Regions from separate parts of the Calothrix sp. NIES-2098 genome, predicted to be linked through region 1. Evidence: predicted binding sites of a transcription regulator. Region 1 holds the regulator's gene; the other holds the start of a gene.
The links. The regulator NtcA, encoded in region 1, controls nitrogen genes in cyanobacteria. The targets are predictions, from matches to a motif close to TNTGTANNNNNNNNTACANA.

Region 1 (11,259 bases):
CCATTGTCCCCAGTTGATGCCCAAATTTAAAATCCGGTAAATATAGTTCTGATAATACTCAAGACACCACCTATCGGACTGAACAATGCACCGAGGGTATCACCAGTGCGGGCTACACCATTCCGGCTAACTACCACCACATCATTATTGCGGAGTATAGGATTGGTTTTCTCATTAATGCCTTGAGAGAAATCTACTTGTACTACTCGTTTAGTCACAGAACCATTGGGGTTGAGGCGAATCAAATCTACAGCACCGCTTTTCGCTCTAGCATCGTTAAATCCACCAGCAGCCAGCAATGCTTGGTTTAAGGAACTATTGGGCTTAAGTTCTACAGATCCGGGTCGTTTGACTTCGCCTACCACACCAACTTGAATGCTTGTAGGCGATAAGCTAGTTGTAGCTAATTGAGTAGCTTCTGCGGGGTTAATCTCAGTAGCAGTGGGAACAACAATTGTGTCGCCATCCTGTACAATCACATCTTGATTCGCATCCCCACTCTGCAATAGTTGCCAGAGATTTATATCTATAGTTTGTTCTGTACCAATTCTTGTGGGTCTGCGTACCTTAAGACCGCGAATATCCGCTTGTGGTGTAATTCCCCCGGCTAGTTGAATTGCTCGTGTTAGTGTTGGTAGACCAGTTCCACTGGCTCCACCTCCTTGAGCATCTGTAGTACCTGTTGTTACTAGATACGATCCAGGACGGTTAACTTCACCAATGATTGCGACTGTACGCGGTCTGCTGGGATCGGAAGCAAAGTTAGCTGCAAACAAATTGCGTGCTTCGGCTACGTTGAAGGTAGTTGCTGTGGGCACAACAATAGTATCTCCATCCCGTAAGGTAATATCCGGCCCGATTCTGCCGGTTTGGATGAGTTCCTTCAAATTGAGTGTGACGGTTTGCTCGCCAGTCCGTCCCAGCTTGCGACGTAATTGAACTTGAGTTACATCCGCTGCTAATGTTACGCCTTGTGCTGTAGTGAGTGCAGCTAATACAGTGGGGTATTGTACGCCAGGATTATTTCCGGCTCCTCCCTGCAAGCTCAGAGTATAAGCTCCTGGGCGTGTTACTTCCCCTGCCACAAAAATATTGATTGGTCGAGGTGATAAAAGGTTAACTGAAATCAGAGGGCGTTTCAGAAAGCGGGCGTATCTTTGAGCAATGTCGTCAGCAGCCTGTTCGGTAGTTAGCCCTAGAACCGAGACACTACCGATTAGAGGTAAGTTGATCGATCCACCAGGGGGAATTTGGTATTCACCAGTATATTCTGGTACTTCAAATACATTTACACGGATAAGGTCGCCGCCACCTAATGTATAATTTGTATCTATAGTAGCTGATGATGCTGCTGGTGGTGTAGTCGTAGTAGGTAATACTGGTGTCCTATTAGGTGATACTGGTTGTCGCTGAGCTAGGCTGGCAGATGGCGCAGCGACATTGACAGCCGTTAACAAGACCACACCCAGAGTTGATTGGGTGAGGATTTTCAGCAAACCTGTATTAAGCATATTTACCCGAGACTCTGAAACTACAATTGCTAAAGTACTGTCTAAACATTTTAATCGTGACTATACTTAAATATTCAAGTTCCCCGACATTCTTATTTTCTTAGAAAAACTTGACCTTCCGGAGGAGTATTTAGGGTTTGAGTTTAAATTTTCAGTAAAGCTATCTTAAAGTCTCAGCAACTTAAATGCAAAGTTTTTATAACTATGTATATAAATCTACTGATAGTTTTTGCTTAGAGTACAAAGTAATATTAGTCTAGATTGAATTGTTTGCAAACTGTATTAGCGATCGCTACTATTAATTTATCCGAATTCTCCGATCCCTTAATTACTTGCTCCGTATTTATCGCACCCTAAAAGTTAAAACTTTTTCAGAAAAAAGCGCAATTTCGCAACAAAAATAGTGCATTTATACAAAATGCGAAATTCAAAAATTTTTCTTTGGATTATCAGAAATATACTGAGATAGTAGTTTTAGCTAACAGAATTATTTTTTTGTTGAATCTGTTGGATAAAAAACTCTTCTAAAGAGGTACGAGATAAATTCATTGCCATAACTTGTCCTCCCATAACGCGGAGGTTGGCAAGAAAGTCATAGTAATTATCTTGTTGTAGTGTCCCTTGCCAAGAACCATCAGGCTTAAATACTACAGCAGGCATCCATTTGTGGAGAAATTCTTCATCACCGCCGATACCTTTGATGTGATATGTACTAGAGCTTCCTAAAAGTTCTTCAAAAGAACCAGTGCATATTAATTCACCTCTAGCGAGAATAGCAACGCGATCGCAAAGTTGTTCTACTTCGCTGAGAATATGGCTGTTAAAAAAAATGGTCTTACCTGCGGCTTTGAGTTTGAGGATAATTTCCCGCATTTGATAGCGTCCCACAGGATCGAGACCAGACATTGGTTCGTCCAAAAATACCAACTCCGGATCGTTAATCAGGGCTTGTGCCATACCAACCCGCTGTAACATCCCCTTCGAGTAGCGACGCATCTGCTTTTTACGGGCATCAGCTTGAGATAAACCGACTAATTCCAGCAGTTGGGGAATGCGTTGGCGTTGTACGCTGTAGGGAATTTGAAATATTCCGGCTGCTAGCTGCAAGAATTCCCAGCCAGTGAGATAGTCATACAAATAGGGATTTTCTGGCAGGTAGCCAATATACTGTTTAACACTGCGATCGCCTAATGGTTTACCCATTAATAATCCCCGCCCAGTGGTAGGACGGATAATTCCCAGCAATAATTTCAACAGAGTGGTTTTACCAGCACCATTAGGCCCTAATAGTCCAAAAGTTTCTCCTTGGTAAACCGTTAAAGAGCAACTTTTGAGCGATGTAACTTTTTGATGCATCCAAAAGCCAGTACGGTAAACTTTTCGCAGTTCAGAAGTTAATACTACTGGCGGAGTATTAGGAGTATTTAGTTGAGCATCAGGAGCGTCTGCAACAGACTTCATCTCGGTTTCATGCACCTTTAGGCAGTAACTTGGTATCAATTAAAGATTACCCATTGGCTACCAAGAACTAACACTAGGTGAAAAATGGGGCATGGGGCATGGGTATTGATAGCGATTAATAGCGGTGGAAAGGTTTTTTATATTCTTCCCACACTCCCCACACTCCTCATCCCTCCTGATTTATAAAACCCCTTTAGAACTGGGAATCATACCAGCACGACGGGGATCTATTTCTACCGCTATGCGCATTGCTCTAGCAAAAGCCTTAAATGTTGCCTCAATAATGTGATGGGAATTAATGCCATCTAGCTGGCGAATGTGTAGTGTTAATTGACTGTGGTTCACCAGTGCCACAAAAAATTCCCGTACTAGTTGAGTATCATAAGTTCCCACGCGCTCGGTAGGAATTTGTAAACCATAGCTGAGGTGAGGTCTGCCAGAAAAGTCTAGTGCTACCTGAACTAATGCTTCATCAAGTGGTGCCAGAAAATTACCAAAACGGACAATACCTTTGCGATCGCCTAGTGCTTTACTTAAAGCTTGTCCTAGGGTGATGCCCACATCTTCGTTAGTGTGGTGGTCGTCAATTTCCCAGTCTCCCTTGGCTTGCACCTCCAAGTCAATCAAACCGTGGGAGGCTATTTGATGCAGCATATGATCCAAAAATGGAATGCCAGTTGCTGCCTGACAAATCCCTGTACCATCGAGGTTGACAGTAACTCGGACATCGGTTTCACCAGTAGTGCGATGAACCGAAGCAATCCGAGGACTGGGGTGAGATTGGTCGTATTGGGGGAAGTTAACTTGACGGTCGCTGATTTGCATAGTTAATGGGGCATAGGCGATGGGGCATAGAGTATAGAGGATGAGTGTTTCTCAATCCAATGCCCAATTCCCTATACTCTATTCCCAAATCTTATTACTACATTCCCATAATTTCATATCCTGCATCCACATATATAACTTGTCCTGTAATTCCACTGGACAAATCGCTACATAAGAAAGCAGCAGTGTTGCCTACTTCTAGTTGAGTGACTGTACGCCGTAGAGGAGCAACTTGCTCTACATGATGAATCATATCTAATATGCCTCCCACCGCACTAGATGCTAAAGTGCGAATGGGGCCTGCGGAAATGGCATTTACGCGAATATTTTGCGGGCCGAGTTCAGCCGCTAGGTAACGGACGCTTGCTTCTAATCCTGCCTTAGCAACTCCCATAATGTTATAGTTGGGAATTGCTCTAACGCTACCTAAATACGAGAGAGTGAGGATACTTCCTCCTTCTGTCATCAAAGGTTTGGCTGCACCACTCAACTGCACCAGCGAGTAAGTACTAATTTGTAGTGCTGTGTTGAAGCCAGAGCGTGATGTTTGACTAAAATCTCCACTTAAATCGTCTTTATTTGCAAATGCCAGACAGTGAACTAAAATGTCTAGCTTGCCCCACTTATTGCCGATTGTTTCAAAGGTAGACTGAATCTGTTCGTCGTTTTGGACATCACATGGCAAGAATAAGCTGGGGTTGAGAGGTTCTACCAATTCCGCAACTTTTTTCTCCATCTTGCCTCGCTCATCTGGCAAATAGGTAATACCTAAGTTAGCTCCAGCTTTGTGTAGTTGTTGAGCAATTCCCCAGGCGATTGAACGGTTATTTGCAATACCTGTAACAAGCGCGTTTTTTCCAGTCAGATTCAGCATATAAATTTTTAATGTGAACAATCATGCTTGAGCATACTAGAATCTGACACTAGTTTGTCTTTGTTTTACACAGGATTCGTAAAAATGATTATTGGTGAGAGTGTTTACAGCAATAAAATTACTCTTTATTCCTTAAGATATTCTCAAGATATCTTGATTTTTTCTTCAAAAAACCTTTTGAATACAGCTATTATAAGTACCTTTTCAAAAAGCTCTAGCTAAAAATATCAATAATTATGTATCATTATAAACAAATAACTATGAAGCAGAGATTTTGAGTATAGGAAAGTACAGAAAGGTTGACGGTGCCTTATTGATTTTTCAGGTGTATTCTTAGGTAATCAGTTTTTGTTTTTCCGGCATTGGGTAGGGGAAGGGAGATGATCGTGACACAAGATAAAGCCCTAGCAAATGTTTTTCGTCAGATGGCAACCGGAGCGTTTCCTCCGGTTGTAGAAACGTTTGAACGCAATAAAACGATCTTTTTTCCTGGCGATCCTGCTGAACGAGTTTATTTTCTTTTAAAAGGTGCTGTTAAGCTTTCCAGGGTTTATGAAGCAGGAGAAGAAATAACGGTAGCACTACTGCGGGAAAATAGTGTTTTTGGTGTGTTGTCATTGTTGACAGGAAATAAGTCAGATAGGTTTTACCATGCCGTTGCATTTACCCCTGTAGAATTACTGTCAGCTCCAATTGAACAGGTGGAGCAAGCACTCAAGGAAAATCCAGAATTATCAATGTTAATGCTGCGAGGTTTGTCTTCGCGAATATTACAAACAGAGATGATGATTGAAACTCTTGCACACCGAGATATGGGTTCAAGGTTAGTAAGTTTTTTATTAATTCTCTGTCGCGATTTTGGCGTTCCTTGTGCTGATGGAATCACAATCGATCTCAAGCTATCTCATCAGGCGATCGCGGAAGCAATTGGATCTACTCGCGTTACCGTCACTAGGTTACTTGGAGATTTACGCGAGAAAAAAATGATTTCTATCCACAAAAAAAAGATTACTGTGCATAAACCCGTCACCTTAAGTAGGCAATTTACTTAAACCCAATTGGGGGAAGTAGAGGTGGCATGTGTTGTTTTTTTAGAGATGACGCCCATAATGGAGGTAGAGCTAAAAATTGAGTAAATTCAGCTATTGTCATTCTCTTATCCCCCACAAAAAATGGTTGAAAGTAGTAGGCTGTATCTGGAAGCATTTCGGTAGCTGAAGATGACCACTGGGTACATCCTCATCGCAGCAATTTTAATTTTGGGAGGCTTGCTTGCCACCGTGGGCGATCGCATCGGCACGCGCGTTGGCAAGGCGCGCCTCTCTCTATTTAAGTTACGTCCCAAAAATACGGCAGTACTGGTAACTATTTTTACGGGTACTTTAATTTCAGCATCAACCCTGGCAATTTTATTTGCTGCGGATGAAGGATTGCGCAAAGGAGTATTTGAATTAGAAGATATTCAAAGGGATCTGAGGAATAAGCGCGAACAGTTAAAAACCACAGAAACCCAGAAAAGCCAGGTAGAAAGCGAGCTCAACCAGGCAAGAAAAGAACAAGCCCAAGCTCAACAAGACTTACAAGCAATTAACAAGTCCTTACAGGCGGCGAATGCTAAACAACAAGCAACGCAGGCTCAATTAAATCGTACTGTTACTCAACAAGCCCAAACCCAATCCCAACTCAACCGCACTCAAAGCCAATTGGGACAAGTTGTAGCGCAATATCAAAAAGCAATAGCCGAACTGCAAAGCGTTTACGATGAGAAAAAGAATCTCTTGGCGGAAATTGAACAACGGAAGATAGAACGCCAAAGACTCTATGCTGAAGCAAAAAAAGCAATTGACGAAGCCAAAACAGCTATAGCCAAACGCGATCGCGAATTAGCCAATCGGCAAGAAGCAATTGAACAGCGAGATCAAAAAATTTCCCAGTTAGATAAACTGATTCAACAGCGCAATCTAGAAGTTGCAGCCCGCGAACAGGTGATTGCCAAGCGGGAATCTCGTCTTCAAGAATTGGAAAAGCAACAAAATTATCTAGAACAAGAAGTAGCAAGGCTGGAAAAATATTATCAGTCTTACCGTGACCTCCGTTTAGGTAAATTGGCTTTGGTGCGGGGTCAAGTTCTGGCTGCGGCTGTAATTCAGGTTAACCAACCTACCGCAGCGCGTCAGGCAGTTATCCAATTACTAAAGGAAGCTAATCAGAATGCACTGCTTGAATTAGCTGAACCTGGGACAAATACAGTAAATAATGTAGAGATACTGCACGTTACCCAAGATAGAATTGAGCAATTGATCAAGCAGATTAATGATGGTCGTGAATATGTCATGCGAATTTTTTCTGCTGGCAATTACGTTAGAGGTGAAAAACAGATAGAATTTTTTACTGATACAGCAAAAAACCAACTAGTCTTTTCCGGGGGACAGGTATTAGCCACTACTACTGCCGATCCCAAAACGATGACTTCTTATCAGTTAAGACAGCGGCTAGATCTGCTGATTTCTGCTTCTCAATTTCGCGCTCGTAACGCTGGAATTATTGAAAATGTACAAATAGATGGTACTTTTTTGCGCTTTGTTGCCCAACTGAGACAATTCGATCAACCTTTAGAAATTAAAGCGATCGCAGCTGAGGATACTTTTACAGCTGGGCCGCTGAGAGTGAAGCTAGTGGCAATATTCAACGGTCAAGTTATTTTTAGCACTTAAAAAATTATCAACACAACTTAATAGCCATATCAGCCTATTTACATAATTAAATAGGCTCTTACCAAAAAGCTTGTTGCCAGAATTGTAATAAAATTTTGAATTTTAAATTACTTATGACTTTCCGTGAATTCTCACCGACACAACCAGTCATTTTAGGCTTTGATCCCGGTCGAGACAAGTGTGGTTTAGCAGTAATTGGACTAGATCGACAAATACATTATCATCAGGTTGTAGCGGCAAGTGAAGCGATCGCCACAATCGAAACCCTGCGTCAGCAGTTACCTGTATCCTTAATGGTAATGGGCGACCAAACAACAGCCAAGCAGTGGAAACAAAGACTGGGCCAAGAATTAACAGAACCACTAAATATTGTTTTAGTAGATGAGCGCTACACAACTTTAGAAGCACGCGATCGCTATTGGCAAATGTACCCTCCCAAAGGATTAACAAAGCTATTACCGCAGGGTATGCGACAACCTCCACGACCAATAGATGATATTGTTGCCATTCTTTTAATCGAAAGGTACTTAAATCGTTTAGCTGAATCAGTTAACAGTTAAATAACTGCTTAACTAAAGTTCAGCGCGAATAGTAAAAGCATAATCGCCTCCAGGCTCTAACTGGTAGTCTTGTTTTTCCAAGAACCGACCTAGAGGTTCTTTAATTAAAGCGCGACCTTGAGAAGGCTTCACAGACAGTTCTCCCCGGCGAAAATGCCATTGGAACTGCCACTCAAACTCACCCGCACTCACTTCACCCTCAAGGAAGCCGTGTTGCCAAGATTGGCGGGTAATTTTGACATGGGCGATGGTTTCTGGCAGACGTTTAGCACTCACAATGCTGGATGTTAAGTTGGAAATTAAAGTAACCAAGTAGGCTAATTCTTGTAATACCAAACATAGCGTAAATTGAGAAACTGACAAAGTGAGTATTTGTAAATTGAGCCTAACGACTGAAGTCGTAGTTATACGGACTAAGTATGGCCAATTACAAAAAGGGTATGAAATTTAATCATTCGTTAGTTAGTAGAACGCCGTAAAATCCAGCATCAACTCTTGATAATTGGCTAACTTGGTATTCATCCTCAACTAAAAAATAAATACATATAGTAGGTTGTTTGGGATTACCGATAAACTTACGAGCACCCAGTGCAAGGTAATCTACAATCCAATATTCAGGTATACCTATTACCTCATATTTACCAACTTTTGTGTGATAGTCATCACTGTTAATAATTTACGTAAGGGTTGAATAATTGTTTAAATCAGATTTTTAACTCGTATAAGTAAACGAGCATAAATATCTATATTGGCTCTTCATTAGATGTTATGCTAAATCTCATCCGCAATAATCATAAAACCCTTGTCAAACAATAAAAATGGACATTATTTAATAATATTTTAGATATCAAGTAGAGGTTTGTTTTTGACCTATATTTTTTAAACAAGTTTTGATGTTTAACTAATAATTTGGCATACCAGGTACAAAAGAACGAAAATAAATCGCTCGACAAGTAGGGACACGGCATCTAAAGACTTTTAGTAAAACAAACATCTTATCTATACCATGCCCCTAAGATTTAGGTATTTTTTAATTTTTGAAAGTCCCTAATTACATTGAGCCTGTCTATATAGGCGGAGCTTCTTTAGCCGCAACTTCAGTCGTTCAGCTCGAATAATTTTGACAACTATTTAGAGAAGCATACAGCGATGCCTTGCCCTAAGGCATCGCGGATTTTAGATTCAATCTAAAATCCCAAATCGATTTATCGATTTACTGCTGCTGCTTCTCGTGCCGCAGCTGCTTGGTCAGGATGAATACCTAAACGTGTGAGATTAATCCGACCTTTGTTGTCAATTTCGCGCACTTTGACAATCACTTCATCGCCAACGGCTACTTCATCTTCAACTTTACCAACGCGGTAGTCAGCTAGTTGAGAAATGTGGATCATGCCTTCTTTTCCGGGTAAAAATTCTACAAAGGCACCAATAGGTATAATGCGAGTCACGCGTCCTACATAAACGTCACCTTCGTGCAGCTTGCGGGTCATACCTTGGATGATATTTCTGGCTCTCTTCGCCTTGCTTTCATCCACCGCGGAAATTGTAACGGTGCCATCATCTTCAATGTCAATTTTTGCACCTGTTTCCTCGGTGATGCCTTTGATTGTCTTACCTCCAGGCCCAATCACCAGACCAATCATGTCGGGATCGATCTTAATGGTCAACAGACGTGGAGCGTAGGGTGAAGTTTCTGTGCGTGGTTGCTCGATGGTTTGCAGCATTTTGTCTAAAATGTGCAAGCGGGCTGACTTGGCTTGATGGATGGCTTGGGCAATAATGTCCAATGACAGACCAGAGATCTTCATATCCATTTGTAAGGCTGTAATCCCCGCATCCGTACCAGCCACTTTAAAGTCCATGTCGCCTAAAAAGTCTTCGATACCCTGAATATCAGTAAGAACGCGGACTTCATCTCCTTCTTTAATCAGACCCATTGCTGCACCGCTAACAGGTTTAATAATTGGTACGCCAGCATCCATTAACGCTAGGGTGGAACCGCACACCGAACCCATCGAGGTAGAACCATTGGAAGATAGGACTTCCGATACTACGCGAATTACGTAAGGAAATTGTTCTTTCGGTGGTAGCACGGGTAACAGCGCTCGCTCTGCTAATGCGCCATGACCAATTTCCCGCCTTCCTGGGGCGCGCATCGGCTTAGTTTCCCCGACTGAGAAGGGTGGGAAGTTGTAATGGTGTAAGTAGCGTTTAGATTGGTCTACTTGCAGGTCATCGCTGAGGTTTTGAGCATCTCCAGGTGTACCTAGGGTACAAGCAGATAATACCTGAGTGAGTCCCCGGTTAAATAAGCCACTACCGTGAACGCGCTTAGGTAAGACATCAACTAAACAAGAAACGGGACGCACTTCATCGAGTTTGCGACCATCAACGCGAACGTTGTCTTCGATAATTTGACGGCGCATGAAGTGTTTGGTAATTTCCTTGAAAGTGTTACCAAGGGCTTTGCTGTTAGCGGTTGTCGCAACACGAATGGGATCTTCTTCAGGAAGTTCCGCGATCGCATTTGCTATACTTTCCTTAACTACATCCAAAGCGGCATCGCGCTCTGGCTTTGTTAATTCAAATTGCGCGAGAATTTTCTTAATCTCTTCACTGGCGCGATCGCTAATAAATTGGTCTAAAGTTGGGTCGACTTCTGGCGGTTCTCGGTGGACAATTTCTAGACCGAGTTCTTGAACTAAATCTAGTTGCGCCTGGATTAAATCTCGGACAGCTTCGTAGCCAAAATCAATCGCCTCGATAATATCGCGTTCTGGTAACTGATTGGCTCCCGCCTCTACCATGATCACACCATCTGGCGAACCTGCAACCACCAGATCCAAATCTCCCGCTTCAATTTCTGCGTAGGTAGGGTTAATAACGAAATCATCGCCTACCAAACCTACTCTGACGGCTGCCATTGGCCCGTTAAAGGGAATTTGAGCAATTAGAGTAGCAATAGAAGCACCTGTAACAGCGAGCACATCGGGTGGTACTTGCTCATCCATTGACAATGTCAAAGCGACAATTTGCAAGTCATCCCGCAACCATGAAGGGAACAGCGGACGCAGGGGACGGTCTATCAGACGGCTAGTAAGAATTGTTTTTTCTGGTGGACGACCTTCACGCCGCATGATCCCGCCGGGAATCCTACCCGCAGCATATAGTCTTTCTTCGTAATCTACTGTGAGGGGAAGAAAATCAATGCCTTCTCTGGCTTGCGATCGCGTAGCCGTCACTAAAACAGCTGTATCCCCTGATTGTATCAAAACCGACCCACCAGCTTGGGGTGCTAGCAGGCCTACCTTCAG
Region 2 (11,259 bases), 6.7 Mb from region 1:
AGCACGATAATTATAACCAACCTTAGAATCCTTTTGGATATGGTGTTTAATGCTATCAAGGTCAAGAAAATAGTCAGCAACATCAATTAAGTTATCGCTAGTTATTGTACGTAAGCTGATTACTTCTACTCGCACTCCTGTACTGCTAACAGCATTTACTGCATAAGCTAAATCTCCATCTCCACTTACTAATACAGCAGTATCGTAGTAAGGAGCTAAATTGATCATATCTACAGCAATTTCTACATTCAAATTTGGTTTTTTATAATTTTCGGAAGGTTGGAATTCTTTGGTGACTACACGATAACCATTGCGACGCATCCAAAAGAGAAAACCCTGTTGCTTTTCATGGGAGCGTAAACGAATAGCTGGTGATCGCGAGATATCTATTCCTGTATAGAAAAAAGCCCGTAACAACCGCGAATTTTCTGTTAAACGACAAAGTAATTTGAGATAATCAATTTCCAATCCCAGTTGCAAAGCTGCATGAAATAGATTTATGCCATCAATAAAAATAGCTACTCTACCACGATGAACGCCTTGAAAAAGTAAACTTGATACAGCAGAATCTTGTTTTTTTATTTCTTCAGCTTCGTCACCACGATCTACGAGCTGTTGGTTTTGCCAATCAGTTTCCTGATGAAGGGGTTTATCTTTTTCCTTGATAAATGTATTCATATCCATTGTTTGATACCTCTAGATTGTCTATCACAAAAGGTTCTGGGGCAATTGGCACTCAATACTCTTTATCGGCTTATTAGCCTAGCAGCATATCCCATGCTGTAAATTGCTGCAAATCAACATTGCTGCTGTCAATTGTGCAGATTCCAACGTAGAATGTCTGGATTGTGAGTTATGTCGAGACAGATTTAACGAAATATTCCCAATATTCTATAGATAGATCGCTGTAAAGCCACTACTGCTGACTTGTGGCTGACACAGAAACGCGGGATTCAATGCGTTTATGCTTCTGTGGCGCAAGCATTGGCTCGATCTATCAGGATTTATTTGTATTGTACATCCATATTTAACTAAGTTTACTGGAAAACATTTTGTATATTGATCGGGGAATTTTTGCATACCAAGAATAAGATTTAATTACAGATAAATACAGAGAAACTCTTACTGAATCTGAAAAAGAACCACTGTATCAAAAAAAAAGAAAGAAGCAAAGTCTCCTTCTTTCTTTTTTATTAATTGTATTGTGGCAACTATCGAGTTGGTGTTCGTAGTTGGGAATATAGTCCTAGATTTCTAGGCTTCGGGGGTATCCTGGGAGAACTTCTTATGAACGATCGTAGTGTGTTGTCCATCAGCAGAAGTTGCTGTCATTAGATAGTCGATTAAGCTGTCTGAGAAGGGGATACGCACATGAAAAGTACCATCCGGTTTCAGTTTAATGGTATGACCTGCAATGTTGACGATCGCATCCGGTTCTGTGGCTCCGTGGATAATCAATTCAGTATCAGCTACAAACCAGAAATTGGGATAGAGACGGCTGAAGATGCGAACAGTGGTTGAACGTGCTATTGATACCCAACGATCGCTCTCTGCAACATAACCAATTTCTACAATGTAATCGCGATCGCTTGTCGGGATCGCCACAAAGCGATCTTGAGATAATTCTTCACATTCATATTGCTGTACAAACTGGGGAGTTTGATAACTCAGATCGAGATCGGTGACGTCGTAGATCCGAATTGCTAGTTGAGAAATGCCAGAATTCTGCAATACTTGCTTGTCAGTCTCAGAAATGTACCAATTTACATAAGCCCATTTGGAAGTCCGGGGTGTGAGAGTGATGCTGCTTTCAATTGGTGCAGTATTTGCATTTATTAAGTCAGCATGGTCTTGATTTTCGGTGTGAAGACGACTGAAGACGCGCACAATTTCAGAACGGGCTATTGATACCCAATGCTCGCTATCTGTAGCATAGCCAATTTCGGCAATGTAGTCGCGATCGCTTGCTGGGATTGCGATCGAGCTACTTTCTGTTGCTGGGTCAAATTCATGCTGCTGGATAAACTGGGGAGTTTGGTAACTTAGGTCGATACCACTGACATCATATAACCGCAGCGCTAATTGGCAACCTGTATCCTGCAATGCTTGCTTGTTCGCATCCGAAATTCGCCATGAAGCAGTAGCCAATTCTGAAGTCTGGGGTATAAAGCTAATGCTATCTTTGACATTAGTTGCCGCTAAATCATCAGTATCTTCACTTGGGATGTAGGGATTGCTAAACACACGCACAATTGCGGAACGAGCTATTCTTACCCAGCGATCGCCATCTGTAATATAGCCAATTTCGGCAATGTAATTGCGATCGCTTGTGGGGATCGCGACAAAGCGATCGCGTGCTAATTCGTCACATTCATACTGCTGTACTAAATGGGGATTCTGATAACTCAAGTCGATATCGGTGACATCGTACAGCCGCAGTGTCAATTTGGAACCTGAATTTTCCAGTGTTTGCTTTTGAGTGTTGGAAATCTGCCATGACACATAAGCCCACTTGGGTGTGTGGGATCTTAGGTTCACACTGTCTGCATCATTGCCATTTGTTGATGCTTCTACGAGTGATGCATCATTATCTTCGCGATCGCTGTAAAGATTAGCCCAAGCCCCAATTCCTGCACCTGCTGCAACAGCACCACCTGCTAATATCTCTAAATTAGGTGATGCGTCTACGGATGTTGGTTCTGGTAGATTCGATACTATTTCGATAATCTCTTCTTCTGTGGCATCAGTACTTGATTCAGCTTCATCTGCTACTGCATCTAATGCGACATCTGGAACATCGGGTAAATCGGGGAGTGTGGCGGCGGTCTCAATGATTGGCAATTCCGCATCCCCTGCTTGTTCGGGAATCTCAGGTAAATCGGGAAGTGTGGCGGCTGTCTCAATGATTGGCAATTCCACATCCCCTGTTTGTTCGGGAACATCGGGTAAATCGGGAAGTGTTGCAGCTGTCTCAATGATTGGCAATTCCACATCCCCTGTTTGTTCGGGAACATCGGGTAAATCGGGGAGTGTGGCGGCGGTCTCAATGATTGGTAATTCCACATCCCCTGTTTGTTCGGGAACATCGGGTAAATCGGGGAGTGTGGCGGCTGTTTCAATGATTGGTAATTCCACATCCCCTGTTTGTTCGGGAACCTCAGGTAAATCGGGGAGTGTTGCGGCTGTGTCATTCACCGACAATTCAGACTCTGGTGAATCCCATATAGAATAATTGGTATTGCCTACGGGATTTCTACCATCTTCAGAATTTGACTCTGTACCAGTAACTGCCGACCAGGTAGCGGCCCCAGCTGCTATACCTGCACCAGCAGCTACAACTGCACTATCAGTTGAGGTACTATCTTCGGCAATGTTTGATTCTGCTTGAGATTGTTCTTCGTAACGATTTTGAGCATCTGATGCAACTATAGGAACTTCTGAATTATCTGAAGTTGTGGCTGGTAGTTCAGCCTTGGGCAATTCGCTAGTAGCTGCTGTAGGCACTTCTGCTATGTGGGGATAAGGAGTATTGACAACTGCTGCTGGTGCTTCTGTATCCCATGCAGTGTCGCCGTTATTTCTTGTCTCATCTGTCAATCCTGTATCAGAAAAACCAGATGGTATGGCGGCTCCTGTGCCACTAGCTATAGCTGGTGTTGGCGATATGGTAGGCTCTTGGGAAGCTGAGTCTTTATCTGCTTCTTCAACTGCTCGCGGGCGTCTTTTAAGAAACCACCAATAAGACAATCCACCTAAGACCGCTATAGCCAACAAAGGCAATAGTAACCAAAACGGTGCTTCTCTTTGCATCCTTGCATTGTCATTGGCAGCAGGATTTGCTAATGACTCGTTAGGAGCAGTAGTTACGCTAGTATCTGCTGTAGTATTTATAGCCTCTGCTGATGGGGAAGCAGTAACAGCAGTGGTTGCCTCAGGTGCAGGGGAGGTGGTAGTAGTTGTAGCAAATGCTTGCAATCCACCTTGGGCGATCGCAGCTGCTTCAGCTGTTCTGGCTGCTTCTATGGCTTGTTGTCCTGGTGGTGCGATCGCAAAACCGAGAAAACCAGCTATACCAGTATTGGGATTTTTCTTGTAGGCGTAAACTAACGGTTGCGAGAAGGGATATTTCGCATCTGTTGGTGAGGTTTGATGTATCTGAAGAACTCGCACTCCTGGAAGTTGCGATATTTGGTTAGCTAAGGCGTAGCTAATTCCATCCTTACCCAGTTGTTTGACAATTTCTGCGGTATTATCATCAGCTATTTGAGTTGCTGTAGAGCCTGTAGCAAAGTTAGCAGATTTAAAGGCTGGATAACTCCGGAAAGTATTGCGGGTGTCGCTGGTTGTGGGGCGATCGAGAACTTGAATTTTCCCCGGAGATCTGCCTAGTTGCGACCAATCTGTAATTTGACCCCGGAAAATCCTGGCGAATTGCCTAGCTGTCAAGCTTCCTTTAAAAGGATTGTCAGCACCCACAATGATGGCAATTTTTTCTCGGTGTAAGCGCACTTGTTCTAAACCTTGTGCTTGTTCTTGTGGGGTCAAACCACGACCGAGTGCTGCTATATCGATTTTTCCATCTAGCAAAGCTTTTAGTGCCGCATCAGTGCCATTAGCTGCAATTTCAACCTTGGTTCCAGCAAACTGTTTCTCAAAACTTTGTTTCAGATTTTGATTAATTGCACTCAAGCCACTGGAACCATCAATCCGTACTGTAGTTCCATTTTCCACGGTTGTTGGTAGTGGAAAAGAGGGAGCATTAGTTGCAGATTGTGCCAGTATATGTGTTGGCACTAAGAGATTTGTTGTCATAGGCATAGTTCCTATGGCTAGCACTAATGCCAGACGGACTATTGCGCTATCTTTTGTTTCTTTTTGCCACATATGCTCCTTATTAGGGTACAGAAAACAGAAATTCAGCCAGCTTTAAATTTTATATTTTTATGTATCAAGGAGGAGACGCGCTCATTATACATCTCTATTCACTTTCTTCTAAGTTGCTTTTATCGTTATATAGATGTATACTGCGTTTCACTTTATCTTGTCTCTAGCCAAGATTCATAGACTGTTTATGTTTTTTAAAGTATCTCCAGTCAGCCCTACAAGTTAAGTTTGAAGATACTGTCAAACATGTTATTTAGTTAGAATTACGAAGACTGAAGTTGCCGAAAAACGAGTTTTCGCAAAGTATTGGCAATTATATTGTTATGGATAGTTGGCGGATACTGACTTGATAGATCTATTAGCGATCGCCTATAGATTCTAGTCCAAATCAAATCGTTCAGATTATTAATTAACTCATCTTGATAAGCAATTCAGATTCCCGATAGAAAAGTTGGGAATCTTGCAGTCAATCAAAATTAATTACTTAGACAACTTGACTTGCTAAGTAAATATAAAGAAATATAAAGTAATAATTAATAAATAATTAAGATGAAAGTATAAAAATGGTACTCAGGGGCAAAAAATTCAAAAGTTCGCAATTACAAATTCTTTTAGCTGATAGCCTAACAATTTTTTGGGGAGATTGGCTGGATTTACGTATTAGGTTAGTACAAATTGCAGCATCTGGTTTAGTATCACCGCTGATATATATATTAGCGTTTGGTCTTGGTTTAGGTAGTTCAATTAGTTCTAGTTCAGGAATTAGTGGTAACTATAATAACTACTTAGAATTTATTTTGCCAGGAATGGTAGCCTTATCTTCGATGACTATCAGCTTTGGTGGCACAACATTTTCAATTTGTGGTGAGAGGTTATTTACCAAGACATTTGAAGAATTTTTGTTAGTTCCTATACATCCTGTAGCATTGCATCTGGGCAAAATGCTGGCAGGAGTAGTGCGGGGATTGATGACTTCTGGTTCTGTAATTTTGGTGGCATTGCTGCTAACAGGAAATTGGCACTTTCTCCATCCACTTTTTCTGTTGTTACTGGTACTCAACTGTACAGTATTTGCTGGGTTGGGGGTGATTGTGGGATTGAGCGTGCGATCGCTCGAATCTGTAGGATTCTACAACAACTTTGTCATCATCCCCATGTCTTTTTTAGGAGCCACTTTCTTCGACCCCAGCACATTACCAACCGCCCTCAAAGTTTTGGTTTACTTATTACCCCTGACCTATACCAGTATTGGATTGCGGGCAGTCGCCCATTTATCATTATTTGAATTTCCTTGGTACAGTATCCCAATTTTATTAGTAATAGCGATCGCGCTTGCTCTTTGGGGCGGTTATAAATTTGCGCATCAGCAGGATTAGGGAATGGGGCACCAATCATAATTATTCCTTCCCCTGCGCCCTGCCCCCTGCCTCTTGCCTACTCCCTAGCTTTGGTTTTCTCCTGCTTCTGAATTCCATTGAGGAACATAGGCACAAATTTCTCCATAAATGCTTGAGGATCGCGTTGCCAAGCCCGTTGTGCGGCCTCAATTCTGAGTAATTGCAACTCAGGTGCTAGCAAAGTCTGTGGTAAACGTTCCATGAGGTACTGGGGACGTTGCCACAACGGCATGGTATTAGCCACCTCCACTAAGTTGGCAACCCGTCGCAGTTCTGCCCCTAGGGTAATATCCATACCAGACTCAAAGGCTGCTTGTTCAATTGCAGCATACTTGCGCTTGGCTTGTTCTACTTTTTGCCGATGTTCTGGACTTTTATCTGCGATTTGTGCTAACCAGCGATTACCCCAACGGACGTGTCCGGCTTCTTCTGGCAGAATTTTTTCGATGGTTTCGCGGATTTTGATATTTTCTTCAGTTTGCGGTGCTTTTTTCAAGGCGTAGATGTGCGCAGAGAAATACTCGCAACCCCGCTTTTCGGTAATGTTAATCGTGGCTAGGGCAGAAATTACAAAGTCGTCTCGGTCTCTAACTGGATCTTTGCTTTCTTGATCGAGTAACCTTTCAAATTCGTCAATGTAAGAAGAACCTGGTGGCTTGCCAAGATTTGCGCCTAAATCTGCCAACAAGTCAGTCAGCCACATGGCATGACGAGCTTCATCTGATATATGGTGAGATAAATCCTTAATTAGTTCTTTAGGTTGTCCATCTAATAGTTCAATCAAGTCAGTCAGGTCTTTACAACTGCGTTGTTCGCTGTAACGGTAGCGATTGAGGGTAATTAGATGGATTTCGCGATCGCGCACTACCCTTTCAAGGATATCTCTCGCACTCATCGCATTTTGAAATTTCCGCGGATAAATAACTGTCATAGCTTTATTAACTTTTGTAAACTCGGTTTTCATCTGTTTTTGATGGTAGCGTAGTTAGCCTTTACTAGTACACTCGCACTGCCACACTCAACAAAACACTCTCTTTGAAAGCAGTCGAGAGTTGTCTGTATTTGGCGATCGCTCTCAAAAAATACCATTCAAAATCCTATAGCAGCCCAGAATAAAAGATTTTTGAATTTTTTAGACATCGAAAAACTAGATTCCTGTGGAGTATTTTGAACTCCGCACAACAGTTTTGAGCTTTCTGAGACTTTTACACCTCAAATATAAATATGTGTAACGAATAAGCAATCAGCCGTAAGGCAGGTGTACTTCCTGCTTTGTTAACACACTAAAGCCAGATGTCTAAGCTAAACAAGCATTTCAGCTAAATAGAAAATGAGTTTTTTCGTATTTTTTCCACACTAGACCACAGCTTTTGATTAAGTTTTATGACAAAACCTCATTTTGTAACATTGGTTACAGAATTGTTTGCTATATTAAATAGAGAGGAGATTAAATCAATCAACTATAAGTAAAAAATTAGGGAGGACTCAGTTATGTCTATTCAAGAAAAATCTCGTGCAATCATGGCGCGTCAATATCAAGAAGTCAAGAAGCGTCAACAATCGATGCTGATGCGTAGCGCACAAGAACTCGGTCTTCCTGAAGAAATGTCCCACTACTGGAACCCCATTCAAGGAAAAGTAGATCAGGATGCGCGGACACTTTATGGCAGCAGCCATGCAGGTATGAGTTAGGCTGCAAGCGTTTTTAGCTGAGTTGAAGGAGAACATAATACACCATGAATGGTAAATCAGGTGTCTCAACCTTCATAAACGCCCCCTTGAATTTAAAGGGGGTTTTGCATCCTGAGAATTATTAACTCTAAAAAAAAGCCACCCTTGAGGTGGCTTTAAAATTAGCAGCAAGAAATTTCCAGCGGAAAAGGTGAAAAACTTATCTCATCAACTTTTTTACCTTTTGCTGTCTACTTTCTGATTTTTGCAATTAGCAATCGTAATACAGATAAAACTCGTAGGGATGAGGACGTAGTTGTAGCTGCTTAACTTCGTTAACTAGCTTGTACTCAATCCAATTTTGGATAAAGTCTTCTGAAAATACGCCAGTTTCAGTTAAGAACGCATGATCGTTTTCCAGTGCTTCCAACGCCAATTCTAGAGAACCGGGGGTGGAAGGAACTTTAGCTAGTTCTTCTGGAGAAAGTTCATAGATGTTTCTATCTAGAGGTTCGCCGGGATCGATTTTGTTCTTAATACCATCAATACCAGCACAAAGCATCGCCGCAAATGCTAGATAGGGGTTAGAGGTAGCATCTGGACAACGGAACTCTAAACGCTTGGCTTTGGGGTTAGTGCCAGACAGAGGAATGCGCACAGAAGCCGAACGGTTCCCTTGGGAGTAAGCCAAGTTCACTGGTGCTTCATAACCAGGTACTAAGCGCTTGTATGAGTTAGTTGTGGGGTTAGTGATTGCCAATAACGCTGGTGCGTGTTTGAGAATACCACCAATGTAATACAGCGCTGTTTCACTCAAACCAGCATACTTATCGCCTGCAAATAGAGGCTTACCATCTTTCCAAATAGACTGGTGAGTATGCATCCCAGAACCGTTATCACCAAACAATGGCTTGGGCATGAAGGTGACGGTTTTGCCATATTTCTTAGCAACGTTCTTGATGACATATTTGTAAGTCATCAACCAGTCAGCAGCTTCGACTAACTTACCAAAGCGGAAACCCAGTTCGCACTGACCACCGGTGGCAACTTCGTGGTGTTGTTTTTCAATGGGTACGCCGCAGGCTGCCATCGTCAGCAGCATTTCTGTACGGATATCTTGGAAAGTATCGGTGGGTGCAACTGGGAAGTAGCCTTCTTTAAAGCGTGGTTTGTAAGCTAGGTTGGGGCCTTCATCTTTACCAGAATTCCAACGACCTTCTACGGAGTCTACGTAGTAGTAACCTGCGTTGGCGGTTTGGTCAAAACGCGCATCATCAAAGATAAAGAACTCAGCTTCTGGCCCTAAGAACGCTGTGTCACCAATACCAGTTGAAACTAAGTAGTCTACGGCTTTTTGGGCAATCACGCGGGGACAACGGTTATACCATTCGCCTGTACGTGGTTCTTTAATGCTACAAATTATACTTAGTGTTGGCTCTTTCATGAATGGATCGATCCAGGCAGTGTTTGGATCGAGAACCATTGTCATGTCCGATTCTTCGATACCTTTCCAACCCCGGATACTGGAACCGTCGAAGGGTACGCCATCAGTGAATGAACTTTCATCGATTTGGTTGTAGTACACGGTGAGGTGCTGCCATGTCCCTGGTGTATCGATGAATTTCAGATCAATCATCTGAATTTTTTGGTCTTGAATCAATTTCAAGACTTCTTGTGGGGTTGTCATTGTTACTCCTTCTCTGCCAATTAAATAAACTCAATTTAGAATCTTCAAAGCTTGCTGACCCTGCTGAGATGAACCCAATTGTGACACACCTGGAATATCCTAAGGATAGGAGATTAACAAAATTTGTAGTTTTTGCTACAGAATTTCCAGTTTACAGGTTATTTAACCTTTCCCTAACATCTGTACAAAACTCAAACATATCATCTCATAGGGGGCAACTTTGGCATAGAATCCTTAAGTAGCGGATAGATTGTTTTGTGCCGAAACCTATATTGTAATTGGCACAAAAATGACTGTGAATGACAACAGCCAAATAAATATCAAACCATAGATAGTAATGATTGGGAGAAACCAGAATGCGCGATGCAGTAACAACTTTAATTAAGAATTATGACGTAGCTGGACGGTATTTTGACCGGAATGCGCTCGACAGCCTTAAATCCTACTTTGAAAGTGGTACCGCTAGAGTCAAAGCTGCGGCAACAATAAATTCCAATGCTGCTGCAATTGTCAAGCAGGCTGGTGCTAAATTATTTGAAGAACTGCCAGAGTTGATTCGTCCTGGTGGAAATGCTTATACAACTCGCCGTTATGCAGCTTGTCTGCGGGATATGGATTACTACCTGCGCTATGCTACATACGCGTTAGTTGCTGGCAACAACAATGTATTAGATGAGCGAGTGCTACAAGGGTTGCGGGAAACATACAATTCTTTAGGAGTTCCTATTGGCCCAACAGTTCGTGGCGTGCAAATTATGAAGGAAATTGTCAAGGAACAAGTTGTAGCAGCGGGCGTAGCTAATACCGCCTTTGTTGATGAACCATTTGACCATATCACTCGTGAATTGAGCGAGACAGATATCTAGATATAAAGGGCGGGCAAATGTCCACCCTTTAAAAATATCAAAGGCGATCGCTCAAAAAACTTTTGCAAAGGCGATCGCTTTTTTTTAATCCACTATATAAATGCAAAGTCAACACAAAATAAAACATACTTCATACTTAGAAATTTTTCTTTACTATTATCAAGTTTTAAGCGATCGCTAAATAATATTTTTTTGTCAATAAGCAATTATGCTAAAAATTAAATAATCTTGAACATGACTTTTGAGGTTACTTAAAGTTACAAACTTTCCTCAAAAGTTCATAATCAAATCAGAGCGAAAAAATTAGTAATATTCGATGAGTAAAGGGCCTTCAGGAATGAATCGAGAAGTATAGTTAGTCTTTTTACCTAAAGCTTTGAGAGAAGCTATGGCAATAGGAGTTTTTAGCCGCTTCAACTCTTGTAATTCCCAAAAAATTGCCCAAGTAGGCTTGTCAGTTGCAGTAGATGCTGGACGAAACTTAGATTTACCCGGATATCTGCCATTACGAGAATTTGTATGACCAATATACAAACCTTGCCAAGAGGCTTCCGAATTTAACGGTTGATCTATACAATCGGAAGCATAAATTAATACTTCTACTTCTTTACCTGCACGTAATTCATCAGCTTTGCGAAATACTTCAAAAGCCATGCTACCAAAAGCTACTTTGATAGTTTCATCGCTTAATTCACTGTCTAGCTTTTCCATTGTTTCCAATGCAGACAATAAGTGCATCTCTGGAACAGGTGCA

Region 2: glnA (type I glutamate--ammonia ligase) is a predicted target of NtcA. The motif match lies at 9,762-9,781, and genes of this name have one in related genera.

The regions. Positions count from the first base shown of each region.
Region 1 is NZ_CAWNKJ010000001.1:7,661,134-7,672,392, forward strand. Features, by position in the region: gene AACU33_RS32310 (SLBB domain-containing protein) at 27-1,511, opposite strand; gene AACU33_RS32315 (ABC transporter ATP-binding protein) at 1,986-2,972, opposite strand; gene hisB (imidazoleglycerol-phosphate dehydratase HisB) at 3,153-3,797, opposite strand; gene fabI (enoyl-ACP reductase FabI) at 3,895-4,671, opposite strand; gene ntcA (global nitrogen regulator NtcA) at 5,052-5,723, shown strand; gene AACU33_RS32335 (DUF3084 domain-containing protein) at 5,892-7,385, shown strand; gene AACU33_RS32340 (pre-16S rRNA-processing nuclease YqgF) at 7,499-7,945, shown strand; gene AACU33_RS32345 (DUF3146 family protein) at 7,958-8,221, opposite strand; partial or broken gene AACU33_RS32350 (Uma2 family endonuclease) at 8,448-8,609, opposite strand; gene AACU33_RS32355 (polyribonucleotide nucleotidyltransferase) at 9,151-11,259, opposite strand, start outside.
Region 2 is NZ_CAWNKJ010000001.1:1,004,911-1,016,169, forward strand. Features, by position in the region: gene AACU33_RS04190 (LabA-like NYN domain-containing protein) at 1-684, opposite strand, end outside; gene AACU33_RS04195 (DUF4912 domain-containing protein) at 1,255-4,812, opposite strand; gene AACU33_RS04200 (ABC transporter permease) at 5,448-6,260, shown strand; gene AACU33_RS04205 (DUF455 family protein) at 6,319-7,212, opposite strand; gene AACU33_RS04210 (hypothetical protein) at 7,773-7,973, shown strand; gene glnA (type I glutamate--ammonia ligase) at 8,224-9,639, opposite strand; gene apcB (allophycocyanin subunit beta) at 9,996-10,505, shown strand; gene AACU33_RS04225 (hypothetical protein) at 10,809-11,259, opposite strand, start outside.